Regions from separate parts of the Klebsiella quasivariicola genome, predicted to be linked through region 1. Evidence: predicted binding sites of a transcription regulator. Region 1 holds the regulator's gene; each other region holds the start of a gene.

Region 1 (5,388 bases):
CACTTCCGGATAACCCTCCAGCACATAGATGAACTCTTCTTCATCGCTCTCCGCATGCGGATAAGAGGTGCGCCGCCCCGGCGGCAGCCGCTCGTGGTGGATCCCCAGCCGGTTGAGCCGTAAACCGCGCCCCAGCGGCGCGCCTATGGAAAAACGCTCCGGGCTGTCGGGATAAGTGGCATCGTCGGGCCCTTCCAGTTCGCGCCAGTGGCGAATGCAATCAGGTCGTTTCATCGTTTTCTTCCGAAAATGAGACACTTCAGATATAGCATACCCCGGGCTATACGTGTTGCGTTTAAGTTCGGCATGGCGGTTTTAGGCAGCCTGCTAAAGCGCGTACTGAGCGGGTGTAAGCGGCCAGCGCCCGTGCCTGGCGCACGTTCCGACAATCTGAAGTATGACCTGTATCACCCGCCGGCTCTCGGTGTTTTACGCGGAACGTGATAAAGTAACAGATTCAAATTCACGCAACCTGAGGATGCTCATGGATAAGACCCCTTCGCAAGAGATGTTAGCGCATGCTGAAAAGCTTTGTGCGCAGCGCGGCGTACGCCTGACTCCACAGCGTCTGGAAGTGTTGCGCCTGATGAGCCTGCAGCAAGGGGCGATAAGCGCCTACGATCTGCTGGACCTGCTACGTGAGAAAGAGCCACAGGCTAAGCCGCCAACGGTCTACCGTGCGCTGGAGTTTTTACTTGAACAGGGCTTTGTTCACAAGGTGGAATCGACCAACAGCTATGTGCTGTGCCATCTGTTTGACCAGCCGACTCACAGCTCGGCCATGTTTATCTGCGACCGCTGTGGCGTGGTAAAAGAGGAAGCGGCGGAAGGGGTGGAAGATATCATGCATACGCTGGCGGCCCGCATGGGTTTTGCCCTGCGCCACAACGTGATTGAAGCCCACGGTCTCTGTGCGGGTTGTGTGGAAGTGGAAGCCTGCAGCACACCGGGACACTGCCAGCACGATCATACCATCCAGCTCAAAAAGAAAGCCCGCTGAGCGTGAGCCGCAGCGGGAAAAAGGGTTAACGGCGCGTCCCTGCGCCATTCAGACAGGCACTAACACAAATGCTTCACTCTTCGGGTCAGGGAACGCTACCAGCGGTAGTCGTTCTTATGCTCCCAGTCTGAGACTTCTTTCTCAGCCTGATCCTTCGCATAGCCGTAACGCTCCTGAATTTTGCCGACCAGCTGGTCGCGCTTCCCTTCGATTACGGTCATATCATCATCGGTAAGTTTGCCCCACTGTTCCTTGGCTTTACCTTTCAACTGTTTCCAGTTACCGCCGATTTCGTCTTTATTCATGATAACGTCCTCATCATTCGGTGGGTTTACAGCCCGTTTTGTGCCGGACATGGTATTAACTATAGATGAGAATGCTGGGGTGGATTCGTTATTCGGAATTTTTAACCATCCTACCGATTGATAAGGCTGAGGGGATTTTCCCGGCTTACGCTACCCTGAGCCGGGCCACTGAGCTGCCCCGGTAAGCGGCGCGCAACCGCGGGAATTCACGGCTAGCCGCGATGAACGGAAATGATTAGTTAAACCAGGTGCCGCGCCGCCAGTGGCGACGCCAGATCAGCGCCAGCGACAGGCCGCGCAGGGCGAGGAACACCGCCAGCGCCAGCCACAGACCATGGTTACCGAGCAGTGGGACCGAAAGCAGCGTTACAGCAAACCCCGCCGCGGCTACCGCCATACTGTTACGCATCTCTGCGCCGCGCGTGGCGCCGATAAACATGCCGTCCAGCAGATAGCACCAGACGCCGACCACCGGCAGGATGGCCTGCCAGATCAGATAGCGATCGGCCAGCTGCTGCAGAGAAGGCAGCGAGGTTAGCAGAGCGATGATGTACTCCCCCGCCAGGCTGTAAATCAGGGCAAACGCCAGCGCCACCATGCCAGACTGCCGGCAGGCCGCCCGCCAGACTTCCAGCAGCTGGCTACCGTCGCGGGCGCCGTAGGCCTGGCCGGAGTGGGCCTCCACGGCATAGGCAAAGCCATCCAGCGCATAGGCGGTAAAGGTCAGCATGGTCATCAGTACCGCGTTAACCGCCACAATGTCGCTGCCCAGACGGGCGCCGAACACGGTCAGTGCGCCAAAACAGAGCTGCAGCAGCAGAGAGCGCAGCATGATATCCCGATTCAACGCCAGCAGCCGGCGCAGATCCCCGCGCCAGGCATTTTTTAACATCAGCAGCGACACGCCGCGCAGCGTCAGCACTCGCTTCGCCATCACCAGGCCAATGATCAGGGTTGCGTACTCGGCGGTAACCGTGGCCAGCGCCGCCCCCTGGACGTTCATCCGCAGGCCCATCACCAGCCACAGGTCGAGCACAATATTGAGCAGATTACCCACCACCAGCAGAATCACCGGCGCCCGGGCGTACTGGACGCCCAGCAGCCAGCCGAGCAGCACCAGATTGGCCAGCGAGGCGGGTGCGCTGAGCCAGCGGATTTCGAGAAACCGTCTCGCCTGCTCAAGCACCGCCTCACTGCCGCCGACAATATGCAGGGCAAGGTTAATCAGCGGCAGGCGTAGCGCAATAATCAGCACCCCGGCACCCAGCGCCAGCGCCAGCGGCTGCACCAGCGCCCGCGCCAGGCGCTGCGGATCTTTGGCGCCCCAGGCCTGCGCGGTCAGCCCGGTGGTGCTCATACGCAGAAACAGCAGCAGCATGAAAAGGAAACTGGTGGCCGTCGCCCCGACCGCCACGCCGCCGAGGTATACCGGGCTGTCCAGGTGGCCAATCACGGCCGTATCCACCAACCCCAGCAGCGGAACGGTGATATTGGAGAAAATCATGGGTAGCGCGAGGCGCCACAGTGCTTTATCGGCGGCGTTGAGCAGCATGAAGAGGGACCAGACAGAGGAGAAACATCGCAGCGTCATGCATCATGATGACGCTGCGTTAAGACGGGAGTTACAGCCACTCCCCGTTACGGATCACGCCGACGGCCAGGCCTTCAATGGTGAAGCTCTGCTGGCGCAGATCGACGACGATCGGAGAAAACTCGCTGTTTTCCGGCAGCAGTTCGACGACGTTACCCTGTTTTTTCAGGCGTTTCACCGTCACTTCCTCGTCAATGCGCGCGACGACGACCTGGCCATTACGCACGTCCTGGGTTTTATGGACTGCCAGCAGATCGCCATCCAGAATGCCGATGTCTTTCATCGACATCCCGCTGACGCGCAGCAGGAAATCGGCGTTGGGTTTAAACATCGACGGGTCGACCTGATAGTGGCCTTCAATATGCTGCTGCGCCAGCAGCGGTTCACCGGCGGCAACGCGGCCGATCAGCGGCAGGCCGTGCTCTTCTTCCGTCAACAGACGAATACCGCGAGAGGCACCGGAGACGATCTCGATCGCGCCTTTACGCGCCAGCGCTTTCAGGTGTTCTTCCGCCGCGTTTGGGGAACGGAACCCCAAGCGCTGAGCAATTTCCGCACGCGTCGGCGGCATGCCCGTCTGGCTGATATGATCCCGAATGAGATCAAACACCTCTTGCTGCCTGGTCGTTAACGCTTTCATTCCGCCCCCTGGGTGTATATACAGTTATGCTGTGAGTATATACAGCTAACGGTGATTTTGGAACCACATGGCACACAAAAATCGGCAGATTGTTTAGATTTTGCGAGGGTTAGCGAAGAACGTTAGTGATAATGGCTCCACAGCAGCATCCCCCAGGTGATCAGCGCGATGATAATCGCCAGCAGAACCGCCGCCGACCCCATATCTTTGGCGCGCCCTGAAAGCTCGTGAAAATCCGAGCCGATACGATCCACAACCGCCTCAATCGCGCTGTTGAGAATTTCGACTATCATCACTAGCAGGACCGAGCCAATCAGCAATACGCGGGTGATGGCGTCGACGTCCAGCCAGCAGGCGATCGCGACGGCCACGATGGCGGCGACGCCCTCCTGACGAAACGCGGCCTCGTTGACCCACGCCGCGCGAAATCCTTTCCAGGAGTAACCTGCCGCTTTAATGATTCGGGTTAACCCGGTGGTATTATTGGCCATCACAAAACCTTTTTTATGTAAATGACGTCGATGAGTGTACGCGTTTGCCGCGCGGTAACGGAAATTTTGCCCGCTTTCTGTTATTCTTGCCGCGCATTTGCATGATTAACCAGAGGCTTCACATCGTTTATGTCCGGCTGGCAACGAATTTACTATAAATTACTGAATTTACCATTACGGGTGCTGGTAAAAAGCAAGTCTATTCCGGCAGAACCCGCCCAGGAATTAGGACTCGATACCTCGCGTCCGATCATGTACGTCCTGCCCTATAACTCGAAGGCGGACCTGCTGACGCTGCGCGCCCAATGCCTGGCGCATGATTTACCTGACCCGTTTGAACCGCTGGAGATCGACGGCACGCTGCTGCCGCGTTACGTATTCATCCACGGCGGGCCACGCGTGTTTACCTATTACACGCCAAAAGAAGAGTCCATCAAGCTGTTCCACGACTACCTCGATCTGCACCGCAACCATCCGGATCTCGATGTGCAAATGGTGCCGGTCTCGGTGATGTTTGGCCGCTCGCCGGGTCGCGAGAAAGGGGAAGTTAATCCGCCGCTGCGGATGCTCAACGGTATCCAGAAATTTTTCGCCGTCTCCTGGCTCGGCCGCGACAGCTTCGTGCGTTTCTCGCCTTCCGTGTCGCTGCGCCGCATGGCCGATGAGCATGGTACCGATAAGATCATCGCTCAGAAGCTGGCTCGCGTCGCCCGCATGCACTTTGCCCGCCAGCGCCTGGCCGCCGTCGGCCCGCGTCTGCCAGCCCGCCAGGATCTGTTTAATAAACTGCTGGCCTCGAAAGCGATCGCCCGCGCGGTAGAAGACGAAGCGCGCAGTAAGAAGATTTCCCACGAGAAGGCCCAGCAGAACGCTATCGCGCTGATGGAAGAGATTGCGGCGAACTTCTCATACGAGATGATCCGCCTGACCGATCGCATTCTCGGCTTCACCTGGAACCGTCTGTACCAGGGTATCAACGTGCATAACGCCGAGCGCGTACGCCAGCTGGCGCACGACGGCCATGAAATTGTCTATGTCCCCTGCCACCGCAGCCACATGGACTATCTGCTGCTCTCCTATGTCCTGTACCATCAGGGACTGGTCCCCCCACATATCGCGGCGGGCATCAACCTCAACTTCTGGCCAGCCGGGCCGATCTTCCGTCGCCTCGGCGCCTTCTTTATTCGCCGTACCTTTAAGGGCAACAAGCTCTATTCCACCGTGTTCCGCGAATACCTTGGCGAACTGTTCAGCCGTGGTTATTCGGTGGAGTACTTTGTGGAAGGCGGCCGCTCCCGTACTGGCCGGCTGCTCGATCCGAAGACCGGTACGCTGTCGATGACCATCCAGGCGATGCTGCG
Region 2 (5,388 bases), 2.3 Mb from region 1:
CCGCAACCCGGGAATTTCAGCCAATCAGACAATATCCTGTGCGTACTGCCACAGCGCCTTCAGCTGCGCCAGCTTCTCTTTATCATCCGCATACTGCTGATACAGCATCTGCAGCTCATCGGCATAGGCTTGCAAAAACTCTGGCGTAAACACCTGACGACGGTGCTCTAACCAGCGCTGCTGCTCATGTTCATCGAGCGTGCCGGGGAAGTTGCGCGCCCGGTAGTTAAACAGCAGGCGTTCGATGCGCTTGTCGGCGAAGGTGATATCCAGCGCCGGCAGATTGCGCGGTTCGGTTTCCAGCACGATTTTCATCGCCGCGCGGTCGGCATCGCTAAAGAACCCATTGTACAGCTGGGCGTCGACGTTTTCGGACGGCACGAACGGCTCGGCTTCGGCATAGACCGCCACCACTTTCTCCCGCACCTGCGGATTCGCCCGCAGCAGCTGGGCATTCTCCAGACAGCGCTGAATGGAGATCCCCAGCCGGTCGGCATCCTGCGGGCGCAGGGTATTGGCCTGAGCCAGCACCGGACATTTATTGAGATGCACCAGCTTGATCGGCGCTGCCGGCAGATCGCCAAGCTCGGCGCGCGGGGTGTAAAGCCGCTCGCGCAAGGCATCGGCATCCAGTTCCAGCAGCGGCGCCATATCGCCCGCCAGATCGACCATAATCACCGCATTGCGGTTTTCCGGATGCCAGGCCAGGGGCGCCACCAGGCTGGTGTTGCCGCGCGCGGCGCCAAACATGCCGGAGACATGCACCAGCGGTTTCATCTGCGGCACGTCGATGAGCGTCGCCAGCTTGCGCTTATTGCGGTGGCTGTAGAGATAATCAAACAGCCGCGGCTGCCGGGTTTTCACCAGCTTCGCCATGGCGATGGTGGCGTACACATCGGCCATCGCGTCATGGGCGTTCTGGTGTTCAATACCGTTGGCGACGGTCAGATGTTCAAGCCGGAAGCTCGGCAACCCTTCGTCATTCTCCGGCCAGGCGATCCCTTCCGGGCGCAGGGCATAGCAGGCGCGCATCACGTCGAGCAGATCCCAGCGCGAGTTATCGTGCTGCCAGCTCCAGGCATAAGGGTCATAGAAGTTGCGATAGAAGATATTCCGCGTCACTTCGTCATCAAAGCGCACGTTGTTATAGCCGACGATACAGGTTTGCGGCACCGTGAACAGATCGTGGATGCGGCGGGCAAACGCGGCCTCATTATCCCCTTTGGCCAGCGCTTCCTGCGGGGTGATCCCGGTGATCATCACCGCCTGCGGCTGCGGCAGGTAATCGTCAGCGGGTTTGCAGTAAAACACTTCGGGCTCGCCGAGCACATTCAGCTCCGCGTCGGTGCGGATGGCGGCGAACTGCGCCGGCCGGTCGAGGGAAGGGCTGGTGCCGAAGGTTTCATAATCGTGGAATAAAAATCCGGGCTGGTTGACGCTATCTTGCATAGTCTGTTCATTATCCGTGGTGGCGTGCGACCGGTATGGTAAACGATTTGCCCGGTCATCAGAAGGGTCGCGGCAAGCAACTTCCTCTGCTGTGTCATATTTTCTTGCAATTAAACCCTGATATGAAACGCGAAGTTCCGTAAAAAGGACGGCGGATCTGTAAATCTAGAGGATATGCCGTTGAAAGGCCGTTTGTTTATTGCTGTATCTTTGCTCGCTTCGAGCGTTTCCTGCGCATTTGCCGTCGACTTACCTGCTACGGTCGCGCCGCCTTCCATTCAGGCTGGCTCCTGGGTGCTGATGGATTACACCACCGGTCAGGTCCTGACCGCGGGTAACGAACATCAGCAGCGCAATCCTGCCAGTCTGACCAAACTGATGACCGGCTACGTGGTCGATCGCGCCATCGACAGCCATCGTATCACCTTTGACGATATCGTCACCGTGGGTAAAGACGCCTGGGCGAAGGGCAACCCGGTGTTCGACGGGTCATCGCTGATGTTCTTAAAGCCAGGGGATCGCGTCAGCGTCCGCGACCTCAGCCGCGGGCTGATTGTCGACTCCGGTAACGACGCCTGCGTCGCGCTGGCCGACTATGTCGCCGGCGGCCAGCCGCAGTTTGTCGCCCTGATGAATCAGTATGTCGAAAAACTGCACCTGCGGGACACCCATTTCGAAACCGTCCACGGCCTCGACGCTCCGGGCCAGCACAGTTCGGCCTATGACCTCGCGGTGCTCTCGCGGGCGATTATTCATGGCGAACCTGACGTCTACCACATGTACAGCCAGAAAAGCCTGACGTGGAACGGGATCACCCAGCAAAACCGTAACGGTCTGCTGTGGGATAAAACCATGAACGTCGATGGCCTGAAAACGGGCCACACCTCGGGCGCCGGGTTCAACCTGATCGCCTCGGCGGTGGATGGCCAGCGCCGGCTGATCGCCGTGGTGATGGGGGCGGACAGTCCGAAAGGCCGCGAGCAGCAGGCCGCTAAACTGTTGCACTGGGGGCAGCAGAACTTCGACACCGTGCAGGTGCTGCAGAAGGGCCAGAAGGTCGGCAGCGAACGCATCTGGTACGGAGATAAAGAGCAGATTAAGCTCGGCACCGATCAGGATTTCTGGTTAGCGCTGCCGAAGGCGGAAGTGTCGCGGATTAAAGCGAAATATGTGCTGGATAAGAAGGATCTGGAGGCGCCGATCGCCGCCAACCAGCGGGTCGGCGAGATTTCGCTGTATGACGGCGACAAGGTGGTGGGGCACTATCCGCTGGTCACCCTCGAAAGCATCAATAAAGGCGGGGTGTTCTCGCGAATGAGCGATTACCTGCACCACGAGCTGTAACCATGATAACCGCCTCTTTGCAGGCGGTTTTTTTTCGTCTGTCGCTCCTGCTGGCGGGGCGCCTGTTTTTTCAGCAGTGTGATGGCGACTCTGTGAATTCGCGCACATACTGAGGGGGGATCTCCTGTTAAATTAACTGTATATTAATACAGTCCTTTATTTCCAAAGGAGGCAAGATGAACTACAGCGTCACCACCCTCGGCAAGAAAACCATTGCCGGTTTCCATCTGGTCGGGCCCTGGGAGCACACGGTCAAGCAGGGGTTTGAGCAACTGATGATGTGGGTTGAGAACCGTCAGGTGCCCGCCCGGGAATGGGTGGCCGTCTACTACGATAACCCGGAGGAAGTGCCAGCGGAAAAACTGCGCTGCGCGACGGCGGTGACCGTTGATGAGAATTACGTCATTCCCGCCAACAGCGAAGGGGTGATACTGACGGCGATTGCCGGCGGGGATTACGCCTGCGCCCGCGCGCGGGTGGTGGATTACGACTTCGCCACCCCGTGGATGCAGTTTTTTGACAGCCTGCAGCAGAGCACGGCGTATCGCATCGCCCCCCAGCCCTGCTTTGAGGTCTATCTTAACGACGGCAACCACGACGGCTACTGGGATATCGACATGTATGTTCCCGTTGAGCGCGTCGCGTCGTAGCGGTTTACCCCTGTTTCGGACAAGGTTTTTTACATTCCCGGCATGCTCCGGGCGAAAAAGCAGTTACAATTGGCCTTTTCGTTTTGCCGGAGAGGGTTGTGCGCGCTGATAAATCACTCAAGCCATTTGAGATCCGCTTGTATCGCCATTATCGGGTGGTGCATGGTGTGCGGATTGCGCTGGCCTTTGTGCTCACCTTTTTGCTGGTGCGGCTGCTGAACGTGCCTGAGGGAACCTGGCCTCTCATCACTCTGGTGGTGGTGATGGGGCCGATCTCCTTCTGGGGTAACGTCGTGCCGCGGGCGTTTCAGCGTATCGGCGGCACGATCCTCGGTTCGGCGCTGGGGCTGGTGGCGCTGAAGCTTGAGCTCATCTCTCTGCCGCTGATGGTCCTCTGGTGCGCGGCGGCGATGTTCCTCTGCGGCTGGCTGGCGCTGGGCAAGAAACCCTATCAGGCGCTGCTGATCGGCATTACTCTGTCGGTGGTGGTCGGGGCGCCGCCCGGCGATATGCATACCGCGCTGTGGCGAAGCGGCGACGTGATCTTCGGCTCGCTGCTGGCGATGCTGTTTACCGGCATCTGGCCGCAGCGGGCGTTCATCCACTGGCGCATCCAGATGGCCAGCTATGTCACCAACTTTAACCGCCTCTACCAGGCCGGCTTCTCGCCAAATCTGGTGGATCGACCGCGGCTGGAAAAGCATCTCCAGCAGGCGCTGAACGACGTGGTTAAAATGCGCGGGCTGATCACCCCCGCCAGCAAAGAGACGCACATCCAGAAGGCGATCTTCGAGGCTATCCAGACCGTCAGCCGCAACCTCGTCTGCATGCTGGAGCTGCAGATCAACGCCTGGTGGGCAACGCGTCCGGGTCACTTTGTGATGCTCAATGCGCACACCCTGCGGGAGACGCAGCAGATGACCCAGCAGACGCTGTTGTCCATCGCCCACGCGCTGTACGAAGGGAACCCTCAGCCTGTGCGCGCCAACAATGAAAAGCTGACTGAGATCGTCCTCGAACTGCGCCAGCTGCTGAAAGAGCAGGGTGATGACGGCCTGGCGGAAACCCCGGTCCATGGCTATGTTTGGCTCTCAATCGAACTGGCGCGCCAGCTGGAGCTGCTCTCGCATCTGATCTGCCGCGCGTTGCGCAAATAAACACCAGATGCACCGGGTAACCACATGGGTTGTTTCGATTCAGCAGCGTTTAGGGTTATGATAAACGCAAAGGAAAAAACATTGTCATCAGCGGCTGCTAGCAGTTATGTTAGCCCTATAACGCAGTCGCTTTACGAATCCGAATCTCAATTATTAGGGGTGTAAAAATGGAAACAACTAAGCCTTCTTTCCAGGACGTACTGGAGTTTGTTCGTCTGTACCGTCGTAAGAACAAACTGCAGCGTGAAATTCAGGACGTTGAGAAAAAGATCCGTGATAACCAGAAGCGCGTTCTGCTGCTGGACAACCTCAGCGACTACATCAAACCGGGCATGAGCGTGGAAGCCATCCAGGGCATCATCGCCAGCATGAAGAGCGATTACGAAGATCGCGTTGATGATTACATCATCAAAAATGCCGAGCTGTCCAAAGAGCGCCGCGACATCTCGAAAAAACTGAAAGTGATGGGCGAAGCCAAAGTCGAAAGCTAAACCCTGCCGGTCCGGCGGCGGTCAGCGTCGCCGGGCTGTTCCGCGTTTCCCTCTCTTCCCTGCTTTTTTCTGCGAAAACTTTGTTCCGGCAACTGCCTCTCCTCACCGACACTTTGCTATACTGGCCCGCGAAAAACGTATTGATATCGGAAAGGTTTCTCTCATCCTGGCCGGGCATCTGACGCAGCGGCGTCAGGGCGATATCTCAACACCTCTCACCTCTCCGACGATCGATTCGCCAGAAGACAAACTCAGGTGCTGACCGGGCGCGACAGAACTCTTCCGCTGCTTTCGCCG
Region 3 (5,388 bases), 1.3 Mb from region 1:
CGCTGAGCAGGGCTACGTTGAGCCGACCCCTATCCAGCAGCAGGCCATTCCAGCGGTACTGCAGGGCCGTGACCTGATGGCCAGCGCCCAGACCGGCACCGGTAAGACGGCGGGCTTTACCCTGCCGCTGCTGCAGCGCCTGATCCAGAATGAGCCGCACGCAAAGGGCCGTCGTCCGGTACGCGCGCTGATCCTGACCCCGACCCGTGAGCTGGCGGCGCAGGTGGGCGAGAACGTCCGCGATTACAGTAAATACCTGAATATTCGCTCGCTGGTGGTATTCGGCGGCGTGAGCATCAACCCGCAGATGATGAAACTGCGCGGTGGCGTCGATATCCTCGTCGCCACCCCGGGCCGTCTGCTGGACCTTGAACATCAGAACGCGGTCAGTCTGGATAAAGTAGAAATCCTTGTGCTGGACGAAGCGGACCGCATGCTGGATATGGGCTTTATCCACGACATCCGCCGCGTACTGGCCAAACTGCCGGCGCGTCGGCAGAACCTGCTGTTCTCGGCGACCTTCTCCGACGAGATCAAGGGCCTGGCCGAGAAACTACTGCACAACCCGCTGGAAGTGGAAGTGGCGCGCCGCAACACCGCGTCCGAGCAGATCACCCAGCACGTCCATTTCGTTGATAAGAACCGCAAGCGCGAACTGTTGTCGCAGCTTATCGGCGAAGGCAACTGGCAGCAGGTGCTGGTGTTTACCCGTACCAAGCATGGCGCCAACCACCTCGCGGAGCAGCTGAACAAAGACGGCATTCGCAGCGCGGCGATCCATGGCAACAAGAGCCAGGGAGCGCGTACCCGCGCGCTGGCCGACTTTAAATCCGGCGGCATTCGCGTGCTGGTGGCGACCGATATCGCTGCCCGTGGTCTGGATATCGAAGAGCTGCCGCACGTGGTGAACTACGAGCTGCCGAACGTACCGGAAGATTACGTCCACCGTATCGGGCGTACCGGCCGCGCGGCGGCCACCGGCGAAGCCTTGTCGCTGGTGTGCGTGGATGAGCACAAGCTGCTGCGCGATATCGAGCGCCTGCTGAAAAAAGAGATCCCGCGCATCGCGATTGCCGGCTATGAGCCGGATCCGTCCATTAAAGCCGAACCTATCCAGAACGGTCGCCAGCAGCGTGGCGGCGGTCGTGGTCAGGGTCAGGGACGCGGCGGCCAGGGGCAGGGGCGCAGCGGACAGCCGCGCAGCCAGAGCAGCGCCCCGCGTCGTCAGGACGGCGAGGCGCCGAAAGCGCGCACTCAGGACGGCAAACCGCCGCGCCGCCGTCGCCCGCGTAAGCCGGCTGGCGAATAACGCGCTGGTGCCCCGGCCGCGATAACGCGGCCCGGCTCAGGCCCGTCTGTCCGCTACGCGGCGGCGGGCCTTTTTCTTTCCGTTACACTATTTGTCGAGCACGCTTCCACTCTCAGCAGAAAGCAATACCTCCGGGCAGGCAAAAATGGCACAATAGTGGCTGTTTATACAGTATTCAGGTTTTCTCATGGCTTTGACCGCTGCGCTGAAAGCGCAAATCGCCGCCTGGTATAAGGCGCTTCAGGAACAGATCCCGGACTTTATTCCCCGCCCTCCGCAGCGGCAGATGATCGCCGATGTGGCGAAAACGCTCGCCGGGGAAGAGGGCAGGCATCTGGCTATCGAAGCGCCGACCGGCGTCGGTAAAACGCTGTCATACCTGATCCCCGGGATCGCTATCGCCCGTGAGGAGCAAAAAACGCTGGTGGTCAGTACCGCCAACGTCGCTCTGCAGGATCAAATCTACAGTAAAGACCTGCCGCTGCTGCGTAAAATCATTCCCGATCTGCGCTTCACCGCCGCCTTCGGTCGTGGGCGCTACGTCTGCCCGCGCAACCTGACGGCGCTGGCCAGCACCGAGCCGTCGCAGCAGGATCTGTTGGCGTTTCTCGATGACGATCTCACCCCGAATAACCAGGCCGAGCAGAAGCTGTGCGCGACCCTGAAGCAGGATCTCGACAGCTACCGCTGGGATGGCCTGCGCGATCACACCGACAAAGCCATTGACGATGCGCTGTGGAGCCGGCTGAGCACCGATAAGGCCAGCTGCCTGAACCGTAACTGCCACTACTATCGCGAGTGCCCGTTCTTTGTGGCGCGGCGGGAAATTCAGGAGGCGGAAGTGGTGGTAGCCAATCATGCGCTGGTGATGGCGGCGATGGAAAGCGAGGCGGTGCTGCCGGAGCCGAAAAACCTGCTGCTGGTCCTCGATGAAGGCCATCATCTGCCGGACGTCGCCCGCGACGCGCTGGAGATGAGCGCCGAGATCACCGCCCCCTGGTTTCGCCTGCAGCTGGATCTGTTCTGCAAGCTGGTTGCCACCTGCATGGAGCAGTTCCGCCCGAAAACCACGCCGCCGCTGGCCAATCCGGAGCGGCTCACCGGCCATTGCGAAGAGCTGTTCGAGCTGATTGCCTCGTTGAATAATATTCTCAATCTCTACATGCCCGCCGGTCAGGAAGCGGAGCATCGTTTCCCGATGGGCGAACTGCCGCAGGAGGTGATGGAGATCTGCCAGCGGCTGGCGAAGCTCACCGAGATGCTGCGCGGGCTGGCGGAGCTGTTCCTGAACGATCTCAGCGAAAAGACCGGCAGCCATGACGTGGTGCGCCTGCATCGGGTGCTGCTGCAGATGAACCGCGCGCTCGGTATGTTTGAAAGCCAAAGCAAGCTGTGGCGCCTGGCGTCGCTGGCGCAATCCTCGGGTGCGCCGGTGACTAAATGGGCGACGCGGGTGGTGCGCGACGGCCAGATCCACGTCTGGTTCCATTGCGTCGGCATCCGCGTCAGCGATCAGCTGGAACGGCTGCTGTGGCGCAGCGTGCCGCATATCGTCGTGACGTCAGCGACGCTGCGCTCGCTAAACAGCTTCTCGCGCCTGCAGGAGATGAGTGGTCTGAAGGAGAAAGCGGGTGACCGCTTCGTGGCGCTGGATTCGCCGTTCAACCACGTGGAGCAGGGGAAAATTATTATTCCTCAAATGCGCTATGAACCGTTGATGGATAACGAAGAGCAGCATATAGCCGAGATGGCGGCCTATTTTCGCCAGCAGGTAGAGAGCAAGAAACATCTCGGGATGCTGGTGCTGTTTGCCAGCGGGCGGGCGATGAACCGCTTCCTTGAGCATGTGACCGATCTGCGCCTGATGCTGCTGGTGCAGGGCGACCAGCCGCGCTATCGGCTGGTGGAGCTGCATCGCAAACGGGTGGAAAGCGGCGAACGCAGCGTGCTGGTGGGTCTGCAGTCCTTTGCCGAAGGGCTGGATTTAAAGGGCGAGCTGCTAAGCCAGGTACATATCCATAAAATCGCCTTTCCGCCCATCGACAGTCCGGTGGTGATCACCGAAGGCGAATGGCTGAAAAGCCTCAATCGTTACCCTTTCGAGGTACAGAGTTTGCCCAGCGCCTCCTTTAATCTTATTCAGCAGGTGGGGCGTCTGATCCGCAGCCATCACTGCTGGGGAGAGGTGGTGATTTACGATAAGCGCCTGTTGACCAAAAACTATGGCGCGCGTCTACTGAACGCGTTACCTGTTTTTCCCATAGAGCAGCCGGGCGTCCCGGAGGTTATAGTAAAACGGAAAGCAAAACAGACAGCAAAACAGACAGGCCGCAAACGTCGCTGACGCCGGCGCGTGATGCACCAGGGGGAGCCATGGAGTACAGCAAAATTATAAAAGAGGTGGGTCGCGGTAAGAATCATGCCCGCGACCTCGATGAAGAGACCGCCCGCGCGCTCTACGCGCGGATGCTGGACGGCGAGGTGCCGGAGCTGGAGCTGGGGGGAATATTAATCGCCCTGCGTATCAAAGGCGAAGGCGAAGCGGAGATGAAAGGGTTCTACGCGGCGATGCAGCAGCATACGCTGCGCCTGACCCCGCCCACCGGCAAGCCGATGCCGATCGTTATCCCCAGCTACAACGGCGCGCGCAAGCAGGCGAACCTGACGCCGCTGCTGGCGATGCTCCTGCACAAGCTGGGATTTCCGGTGGTGGTTCACGGCGTCAGTCACGATCCCACCCGGGTGCTGACCGAAACCATTTTTACCCTGCTGGACATTCCGGTCACCCGGCACGCCGGACAGGCACAGGCGCAGCTGGAGGGGCATGAGCCGGTGTATATCCCGGTGGGCGCCTTCTGTGCGCCGCTGGAGAAACAGCTGGCGATGCGCTGGCGGATGGGCGTGCGCAACAGCGCCCATACCCTGGCCAAGCTGGCCACGCCGTTTGGCGAAGGGGAGGCGTTGCGTCTCTCCAGCGTGTCGCATCCGGAATATGTTCCGCGGGTGGCGAACTTCTTTCGTGAGACCGGTGGCCGCGCGCTGCTGATGCACGGTACCGAGGGCGAAGTGTACGCCAATCCGCAGCGCTGCCCGCAGATCAGCCTGATCGATGAGCAGGGTGTGCGGGTGCTGTACGAACGCCAGACTGCGACGGCAGCGGAGGCGGTGGTTCTGCCGGCGTCGAAAGATCCCGAGGTCACCGCGCGCTGGATTGAACGCTGCGTCGCCGGTGTCGAACCGGTGCCCAATTCGTTGAAAATTCAGCTTGCCTGCTGTCTGCTGGCCAGCGGGGAAGTCACAACCCTGGAGCAGGGCTTCAGCCGCGTCGACGACTGCTGGTAATCGGATCTGCAGGATAAAAAAAAGCCCGTCCGGTGGCTCGGACGGGCAAGGCAAGGGTATTAAAGGCCTTTTCAGGGTTAATTCAGTGGCTTACCGAGGGAACAGCGATTATTTGTAGATAACCGCGGTACCGCTCAGTTTGTTGTTGGTGTTGGCGGAAGTGATGCTGTAGCCGGTTGCGCCAGCGGCTTCGGCTTTAGCAGCCAGTTTTGCTTCCAGACCATCTAAAGTGGTTGCGCCTTGCGCAGACACCACGCCAATTTTATTCATGCTTTCAGCCTGAGCGGGGGTAACCGGCTCAGCGGCAAAGGCTCCGAAGGAAAGGGCGGTCAGGGCGATGGCAGCGGCAGCATATTTAATATTTTTCATAGTTAATCTCTCGCAGGTTGTTCTGTTCAGGGGACGATGTTCCGTCGATGTGATAAGTATCACGCTTTTTTGCGAGAGATAAAATCGAAGGAAATTCACAGTCTTCATCGAATTTTTTGAATGATTAATAATTTACTGATTATTAATAAATTATTTCTCATTCTTTTCGTCACGAAGCGTAGCGAGGAAGACCGACGCGTTTAAGGGCACATATTGCGACTTTTTCCGCTAAAAAATGTGCGCGAAAAGATAATGCGAAAGGCTGTCATGAACGGTAAAGGCAAGTCAGCGTAGCTGGCTATCCTTGGATCCGCGACGATTATATCCTGAAAATGTATTGTTATGTAAATCTTTCTCCTGCTGGCACT
Region 4 (5,388 bases), 110 kb from region 1:
CCGCCGTCAGGTTGTAGTAGTCCACGTTTTCGAAACCCGCATCCTGCATCATCCCTTTCAGCGTTTCCTGGTCGGGATGCATGCGGATAGACTCCGCCAGGTAGCGATAGCTGTCGCCGTCTTTTGCCACCAGCTCGCCCACCTTCGGCAGAATATGGAAGGAGTAAGCGTCGTAGGCTTTGCTCAGCGGTTCGATGATGGGTTTAGAAAACTCCAGCACCAGCAGGCGTCCGCCCGGTTTCAGCACACGATACATCGAACGCAGCGCTTTCTCTTTGTCGGTCACGTTACGCAGACCGAAAGAGATGGTGATGCAGTCAAAGGTGTTATCAGCAAACGGCAAGGCTTCCGCGTTGGCCTGAACATACTCCACGTTACCCACGATACCGATATTGCGCAGCTTTTCGCGGCCCATTTTGAGCATCGAATCGTTGATATCAGCAAGCATGACGCGGCCGGTTTCCCCTACCAGACGGGAGAACTTGGCGGTCAAATCACCGGTACCGCCAGCCAGATCCAGCACGGTCTGCCCGCGACGTACGCCGCTGCAGTCGATGGTGAAACGCTTCCACAAACGATGGATCCCAAACGACATCAAGTCATTCATCACATCATATTTTGCGGCGACAGAATGGAATACATGCGCCACCATATCTGCTTTCTGCTCTTTAGCGACCGTCTGAAAGCCAAAGTGCGTCGTTTCTTGTGAATCCTCAACCATCTCTATGCCTGCTTGCTTTTCAAGAAAATGTTCACTGAGTGTATCAGACTCAGCGCATTTCCCATACGTTTCAGCGTGGCGGAGCCGCTTCGCGATTGCGCAATGCCTCAGCAGAGTCGGGGGAAAATTCGTCATTTTCCGGGAGGTTATCCTCGTCTTCGAGACGATATTGCTCGTCCTGGGCCGTGGCTTGCTCGACTAAATCAGGATTAATCCCGCGCTTTACCTCCACGCCCAGGCCGCGAAAGGCCTCCGCCTGGGCCAGCAGATTACCGCGCCCGGAAGCGAGCTTTTTCATCGCCTGGCGATAGTTCTCCTGCGCCTTATCCAGGCTCTGGCCGATGGCGGACATATCATCCACAAACAGGCGCATTTTGTCGTAAAGGCGCCCCGCCCGCTCGGCAATCTTTTGCGCATTACGGCTCTGGTGCTCATAGCGCCACAGATTGGCGATAGTGCGCAGAGCCACCAGCAGCGTCGTCGGGCTGACCAGCATAATATTATTTTGCAACGCCTCGCTGATGAGCTCAGGCTGGCGATCGATGGCCAGCAGGAACGCCGGCTCAACGGGAATAAACATCAGCACATAGTCGAGAGAGCGCAGGCCAGGCAGCTGTTGATAATCCTTGCGTCCCAGCAGGCGAATATGGTTTCGCACCGAGGCAAGGTGTTCCTGCAGCGCGACTTCGCGAGTGTAGTCATCTTCGGCGTTAAAATAGCGCTCATAGGCGACCAGGGTCATTTTGGCGTCGATCACCACGTCCTTACCCTGCGGCAGGCGCACGATGACGTCCGGCTGCATCCGCGAGCGGTTGTCGGTCTCAATACTGACCTGGGTTTGGTACTCATAGCCTTCACGCAGGCCGGAGGCTTCCAGCACGCGGGTTAAGACCACTTCCCCCCAGTTGCCCTGGGTTTTGTTATCCCCCTTCAGCGCTTTGGTCAGGTTCAGCGCCTCCTGCGCCATCTGCGCGTTCAGCTGCTGCAGATTGCGGATCTCATGCGCCAGAGTATGCCTCTCCCGCGCCTCCTGGCCAAAGCTCTCCTGCACCTGACGACGGAAACCGTCGAGCTGTTCGCGTAGCGGCGTCAGCAGGCCATGCAGGCTCTGGCGATTTTGTTCATCAACGCGCCGGTTACTGTGTTCGAAAATGCGGTTAGCCAGATTTTCAAATTGCTCGCTCAGGCGCTGCTCGCTGTTGACCATCTGGCGGATCTTATCTTCCGCATGCAGCTGGGTGGATTCGAGCCGGGTGGTGACCTCACGCAGATCGGCTTCCAGCGAGGTATTGATATCCCGCAGGCTGCGCAGCTCGTTGTTCAGCAGCTCGCACTCCTCACGCCAGTGGGCCTCCTGCACCAGCTGCTGGCGGGCGGCGCTCAGCTCAATATCCAGCTCTCGCCGTTCCTCGATCAGATCGGCCCGAATTTGATCGGCACGCGCTTTGGTCGCCAGCCAGCCGACAATTAACCCGGCAGCCAGTGCGATAACCGCGCTGATAATGATTGAGAGATCCACGACGCCCCCTGCGATAACCTGATGGCACAAAATAGAATTGTGCTGTACAAACGTCCAGTTTAAAAGGAATTTCCTGCGAGGAGCAACGCAAAAAAGAAAGGCCGGAGGACCCGGCCTGACAGGGAAAGTGTTGAATTACAGCAGACGGCGCGCCGCTTCCACGACGATTTTCACCGCGTGGCTTTCAGTTTGCTTCATAGTTTCTGCGTTAGGGATCTCTTGCTGGGTACGGTTAACGATAACCCCGGCTACCATCCCGGCGCGCAGGCCCTGGCTGGCGCACATGGTCAGCAGCGTGGCGGATTCCATTTCATAGTTCATCACGCCCATTGCCTGCCACTCTTCCATTGAGCCCTTGAAGCGGCTTACCACGCGGCCGGAGAAGGTGTCGTAACGCTCCTGGCCCGGGTAGAAGGTATCAGAGGAAGCGGTCACGCCGATATGAGTGGTCGCGCCAATAGATTTCGCGGCTTCCACCAGCGCGGTGGTGCAGGCGAAGTCAGCGACGGCCGGGAACTCCATCGGTGCGAAGTGCAGGCTGGCGCCGTCCAGACGAACAGAGGCGGTAGTGACCAGCACATCGCCAACGTTAATGTGCGGTTGAATCGCGCCGGTGGTGCCGATACGCAGGAAGGTACGTACCCCCAACTGCGCCAGCTCTTCCACAGCGATAGACGTAGACGGACCGCCGATGCCGGTAGAGCAGACGATCACCGGTTTGCCGTCCAGCTCCGCGCGCCAGGAGGTAAATTCGCGGTGGGATGCCAGCTTAACCGGCTTATCCATCAGCGCGGCGATCTTTTCCACACGCTCCGGATCGCCAGGGACGATAGCCAGCGTAGCCCCTTGTAAATCGTTCTTGGTGAGGCCGAGATGAAAAACATCAGACTTGGACATAAAAAACTCCTCTGTGGGTCGAATTATCAGCAGAAGCAAAACGGTACTGTACAGAAGCCCCTGGCAACATTTTGTGATGATAGTCACCAAGACCAACAATGATTGCAGTTGTTTTTCAGTAAATAGTGATACACATCACATTAACAAGTTATATTCATCGTCACAGAACAAAAGATAGCCGCTTTCAGGCACTGTGCTTTATTACCGCCCGAACTAAAGGTAAAGGGTCTATAGTTACTGATGCGCTAATAAATAAGGGTACGGAGAATACCATGACCACCACCAAGCAACCTGGATTCGCACCTGCTGCTTCACCACACGCTTCAACCGCCGTTCATACGCCGGAAGATCATATTGTTGCCGGAGAGACTTCGATCCCCTCCCAGGGCGAAAACATGCCGGCCTACCACGCCCGCCCGAAAAACGTCGATGGCCCACTGCCGATCGTCATTGTGGTGCAGGAAATTTTCGGCGTGCATGAGCATATTCGCGATCTTTGTCGCCGCCTGGCGCAGGAAGGCTACCTGGCTATTGCGCCTGAATTGTACTTCCGTCAGGGCGATCCGAATGAGTACCACGATATCCCGACCCTGTTTAAAGAGCTGGTTACCAAGGTGCCGGACGCGCAGGTGTTGGCGGATCTCGACCATGTCGCCAGCTGGGCGGCACGCCACGGCGGCGATGCCCATCGTCTGCTGATCACCGGCTTCTGCTGGGGCGGACGCATTACCTGGCTGTATGCCGCGCATAACCCGCAGCTGAAGGCAGGCGTGGCCTGGTACGGCAAGCTGGTGGGAGAAAAATCGCTGAATTCACCGAAGCATCCGGTAGATATCGCTGTCGATCTCAACGCCCCGGTGCTTGGTCTGTACGGCGCTAAAGACGCCAGTATTCCACAGGACACCATCGAGACCATGCGTCAGGCACTGCGGGCGGCCAACGCCAAAGCGGAAATCGTGGTCTATCCCGAAGCCGATCATGCCTTTAACGCCGACTATCGCGCCAGCTATCATGAAGAGTCAGCCAAAGATGGCTGGCAGCGAATGCTCGCGTGGTTTGCTCAGTATGGCGGTAAAAAAGGGTAATCCATAAACGCCGTCATACCGACGGCGTTTTCTCCTTAACCGCCACAGCACTTTTTATATTTTTTACCGCTACCGCAGGGGCATGGTTCGTTTCGAGAAGGCGTCTTCGACGGCTTACGCTCCTCGTCAGCAAGCCATGGCATTATTGCCGCCAGCGGATACCCTGTTTCCAGCAACTGCTGAAAGACATTCATATACGGCGTGATGTGCTGGAAAAAGTGCTTATAACCGGCACACAGATAGTTGTGCCCTGGATGGCCGCTCGGCGAAACCGCAAAACGATGTTTGGGACAGCCGCCGTGGCAAACAAAGCGAAACTCGCAGCTGCGGCACTCCGCCGTTAGCGTCTCCCTTTTCGCCTGACCAAAGGCTATCGCCTGTGCGCTGTTATTGAGCGTCTTAATGTCCGAATGATGAATGTTACCCAGCTTATGCTCGGGATAAACATAGTGGTCGCAGTTGTAGAGATCGCCATTCGACTCCAGGGCAAAAGCGTGGCCGCACGTTGGCGAATGAACGCACAAAACCGGGGGCTGGCCCATCCACGCCGCCAGGGCGACCTCAAACATCTGCACAATAACGCGCTCGACATCGCGCCGGATCCAGATATCGAATATCTGATTCAGGAAATCGCCAAACTGCCATGATGGCACGGTCCAGGAAGCAAGCCTGGCGGCGCTTTCTCCCGGCATAACCAGCTGCAGGAGTGATGATTCGTCGCTACTGACGCGCTCAACCAGAGGGATAAACTGAATATGACGTGAACCCGTGGCAAGCAGAAAATCATAAACTTCACGCGCGTGCCCCACATTGTGTTTACCCACTACGGTCAACGTATTGAACTCAACGCGATGCTTTTTGAGAAGCGCAATCGCCGCCATCACTTTATCGTGAGTGCCTTTACCGGCACGATTAACACGATACTGATTATGGAGATGTGCTGGCCCATCAATAGAGATGCCAACCAGAAAATTCGCCTCGGCAAAGAAACGCGCCCACTCTTCGTCAATAAGCATGCCGTTGGTTTGCAGAGCGTGTTCTATCTTCTTGCCCCTGGCATATTGGTTACTTAGTGCAACCACCCGGCGGAAAAAGGGCAACCCCATCATAGTCGGTTCGCCCCCCTGCCAGGCGAAGGTCACCGTCTCCCCCATCTGGGCCTCAAT

Evidence for each region. Region 1 encodes LexA, which represses DNA repair genes until DNA is damaged. Its sites were predicted from a motif close to TNCTGTATGTACATACAGNA; they were not measured.
Region 2: the regulator LexA is predicted to act here: its motif matches at 2,928-2,947, upstream of sbmC (DNA gyrase inhibitor SbmC).
Region 3: the regulator LexA is predicted to act here: its motif matches at 1,464-1,483, upstream of dinG (ATP-dependent DNA helicase DinG).
Region 4: the regulator LexA is predicted to act here: its motif matches at 2,281-2,300, upstream of rmuC (DNA recombination protein RmuC).

The regions. Positions count from the first base shown of each region.
Region 1 covers NZ_CP022823.1:5,182,428-5,187,815, forward strand. The annotation lists gene B8P98_RS26060 (cupin domain-containing protein) at 1-234, opposite strand, end outside; gene zur (zinc uptake transcriptional repressor Zur) at 485-1,000, shown strand; gene B8P98_RS26070 (CsbD family protein) at 1,096-1,305, opposite strand; gene dinF (MATE family efflux transporter DinF) at 1,541-2,857, opposite strand; gene lexA (transcriptional repressor LexA) at 2,928-3,536, opposite strand; gene B8P98_RS26085 (diacylglycerol kinase) at 3,659-4,027, opposite strand; gene plsB (glycerol-3-phosphate 1-O-acyltransferase PlsB) at 4,157-5,388, shown strand, end outside.
Region 2 covers NZ_CP022823.1:1,923,376-1,928,763, forward strand. The annotation lists gene sbcB (exodeoxyribonuclease I) at 25-1,449, opposite strand; gene dacD (serine-type D-Ala-D-Ala carboxypeptidase DacD) at 1,630-2,793, shown strand; gene sbmC (DNA gyrase inhibitor SbmC) at 2,970-3,443, shown strand; gene B8P98_RS09620 (FUSC family protein) at 3,542-4,600, shown strand; gene B8P98_RS09625 (DUF496 family protein) at 4,768-5,091, shown strand.
Region 3 covers NZ_CP022823.1:3,855,886-3,861,273, reverse strand. The annotation lists gene rhlE (ATP-dependent RNA helicase RhlE) at 1-1,309, shown strand, start outside; gene dinG (ATP-dependent DNA helicase DinG) at 1,497-3,653, shown strand; gene ybiB (DNA-binding protein YbiB) at 3,683-4,651, shown strand; gene ybiJ (DUF1471 family protein YbiJ) at 4,760-5,020, opposite strand; gene B8P98_RS19445 (DksA/TraR family C4-type zinc finger protein) at 5,306-5,388, opposite strand, start outside.
Region 4 covers NZ_CP022823.1:5,294,658-5,300,045, forward strand. The annotation lists gene ubiE (bifunctional demethylmenaquinone methyltransferase/2-methoxy-6-polyprenyl-1,4-benzoquinol methylase UbiE) at 1-721, opposite strand, end outside; gene rmuC (DNA recombination protein RmuC) at 792-2,240, opposite strand; gene udp (uridine phosphorylase) at 2,376-3,137, opposite strand; gene B8P98_RS26635 (dienelactone hydrolase family protein) at 3,410-4,222, shown strand; gene B8P98_RS26640 (anaerobic sulfatase maturase) at 4,258-5,388, opposite strand, start outside.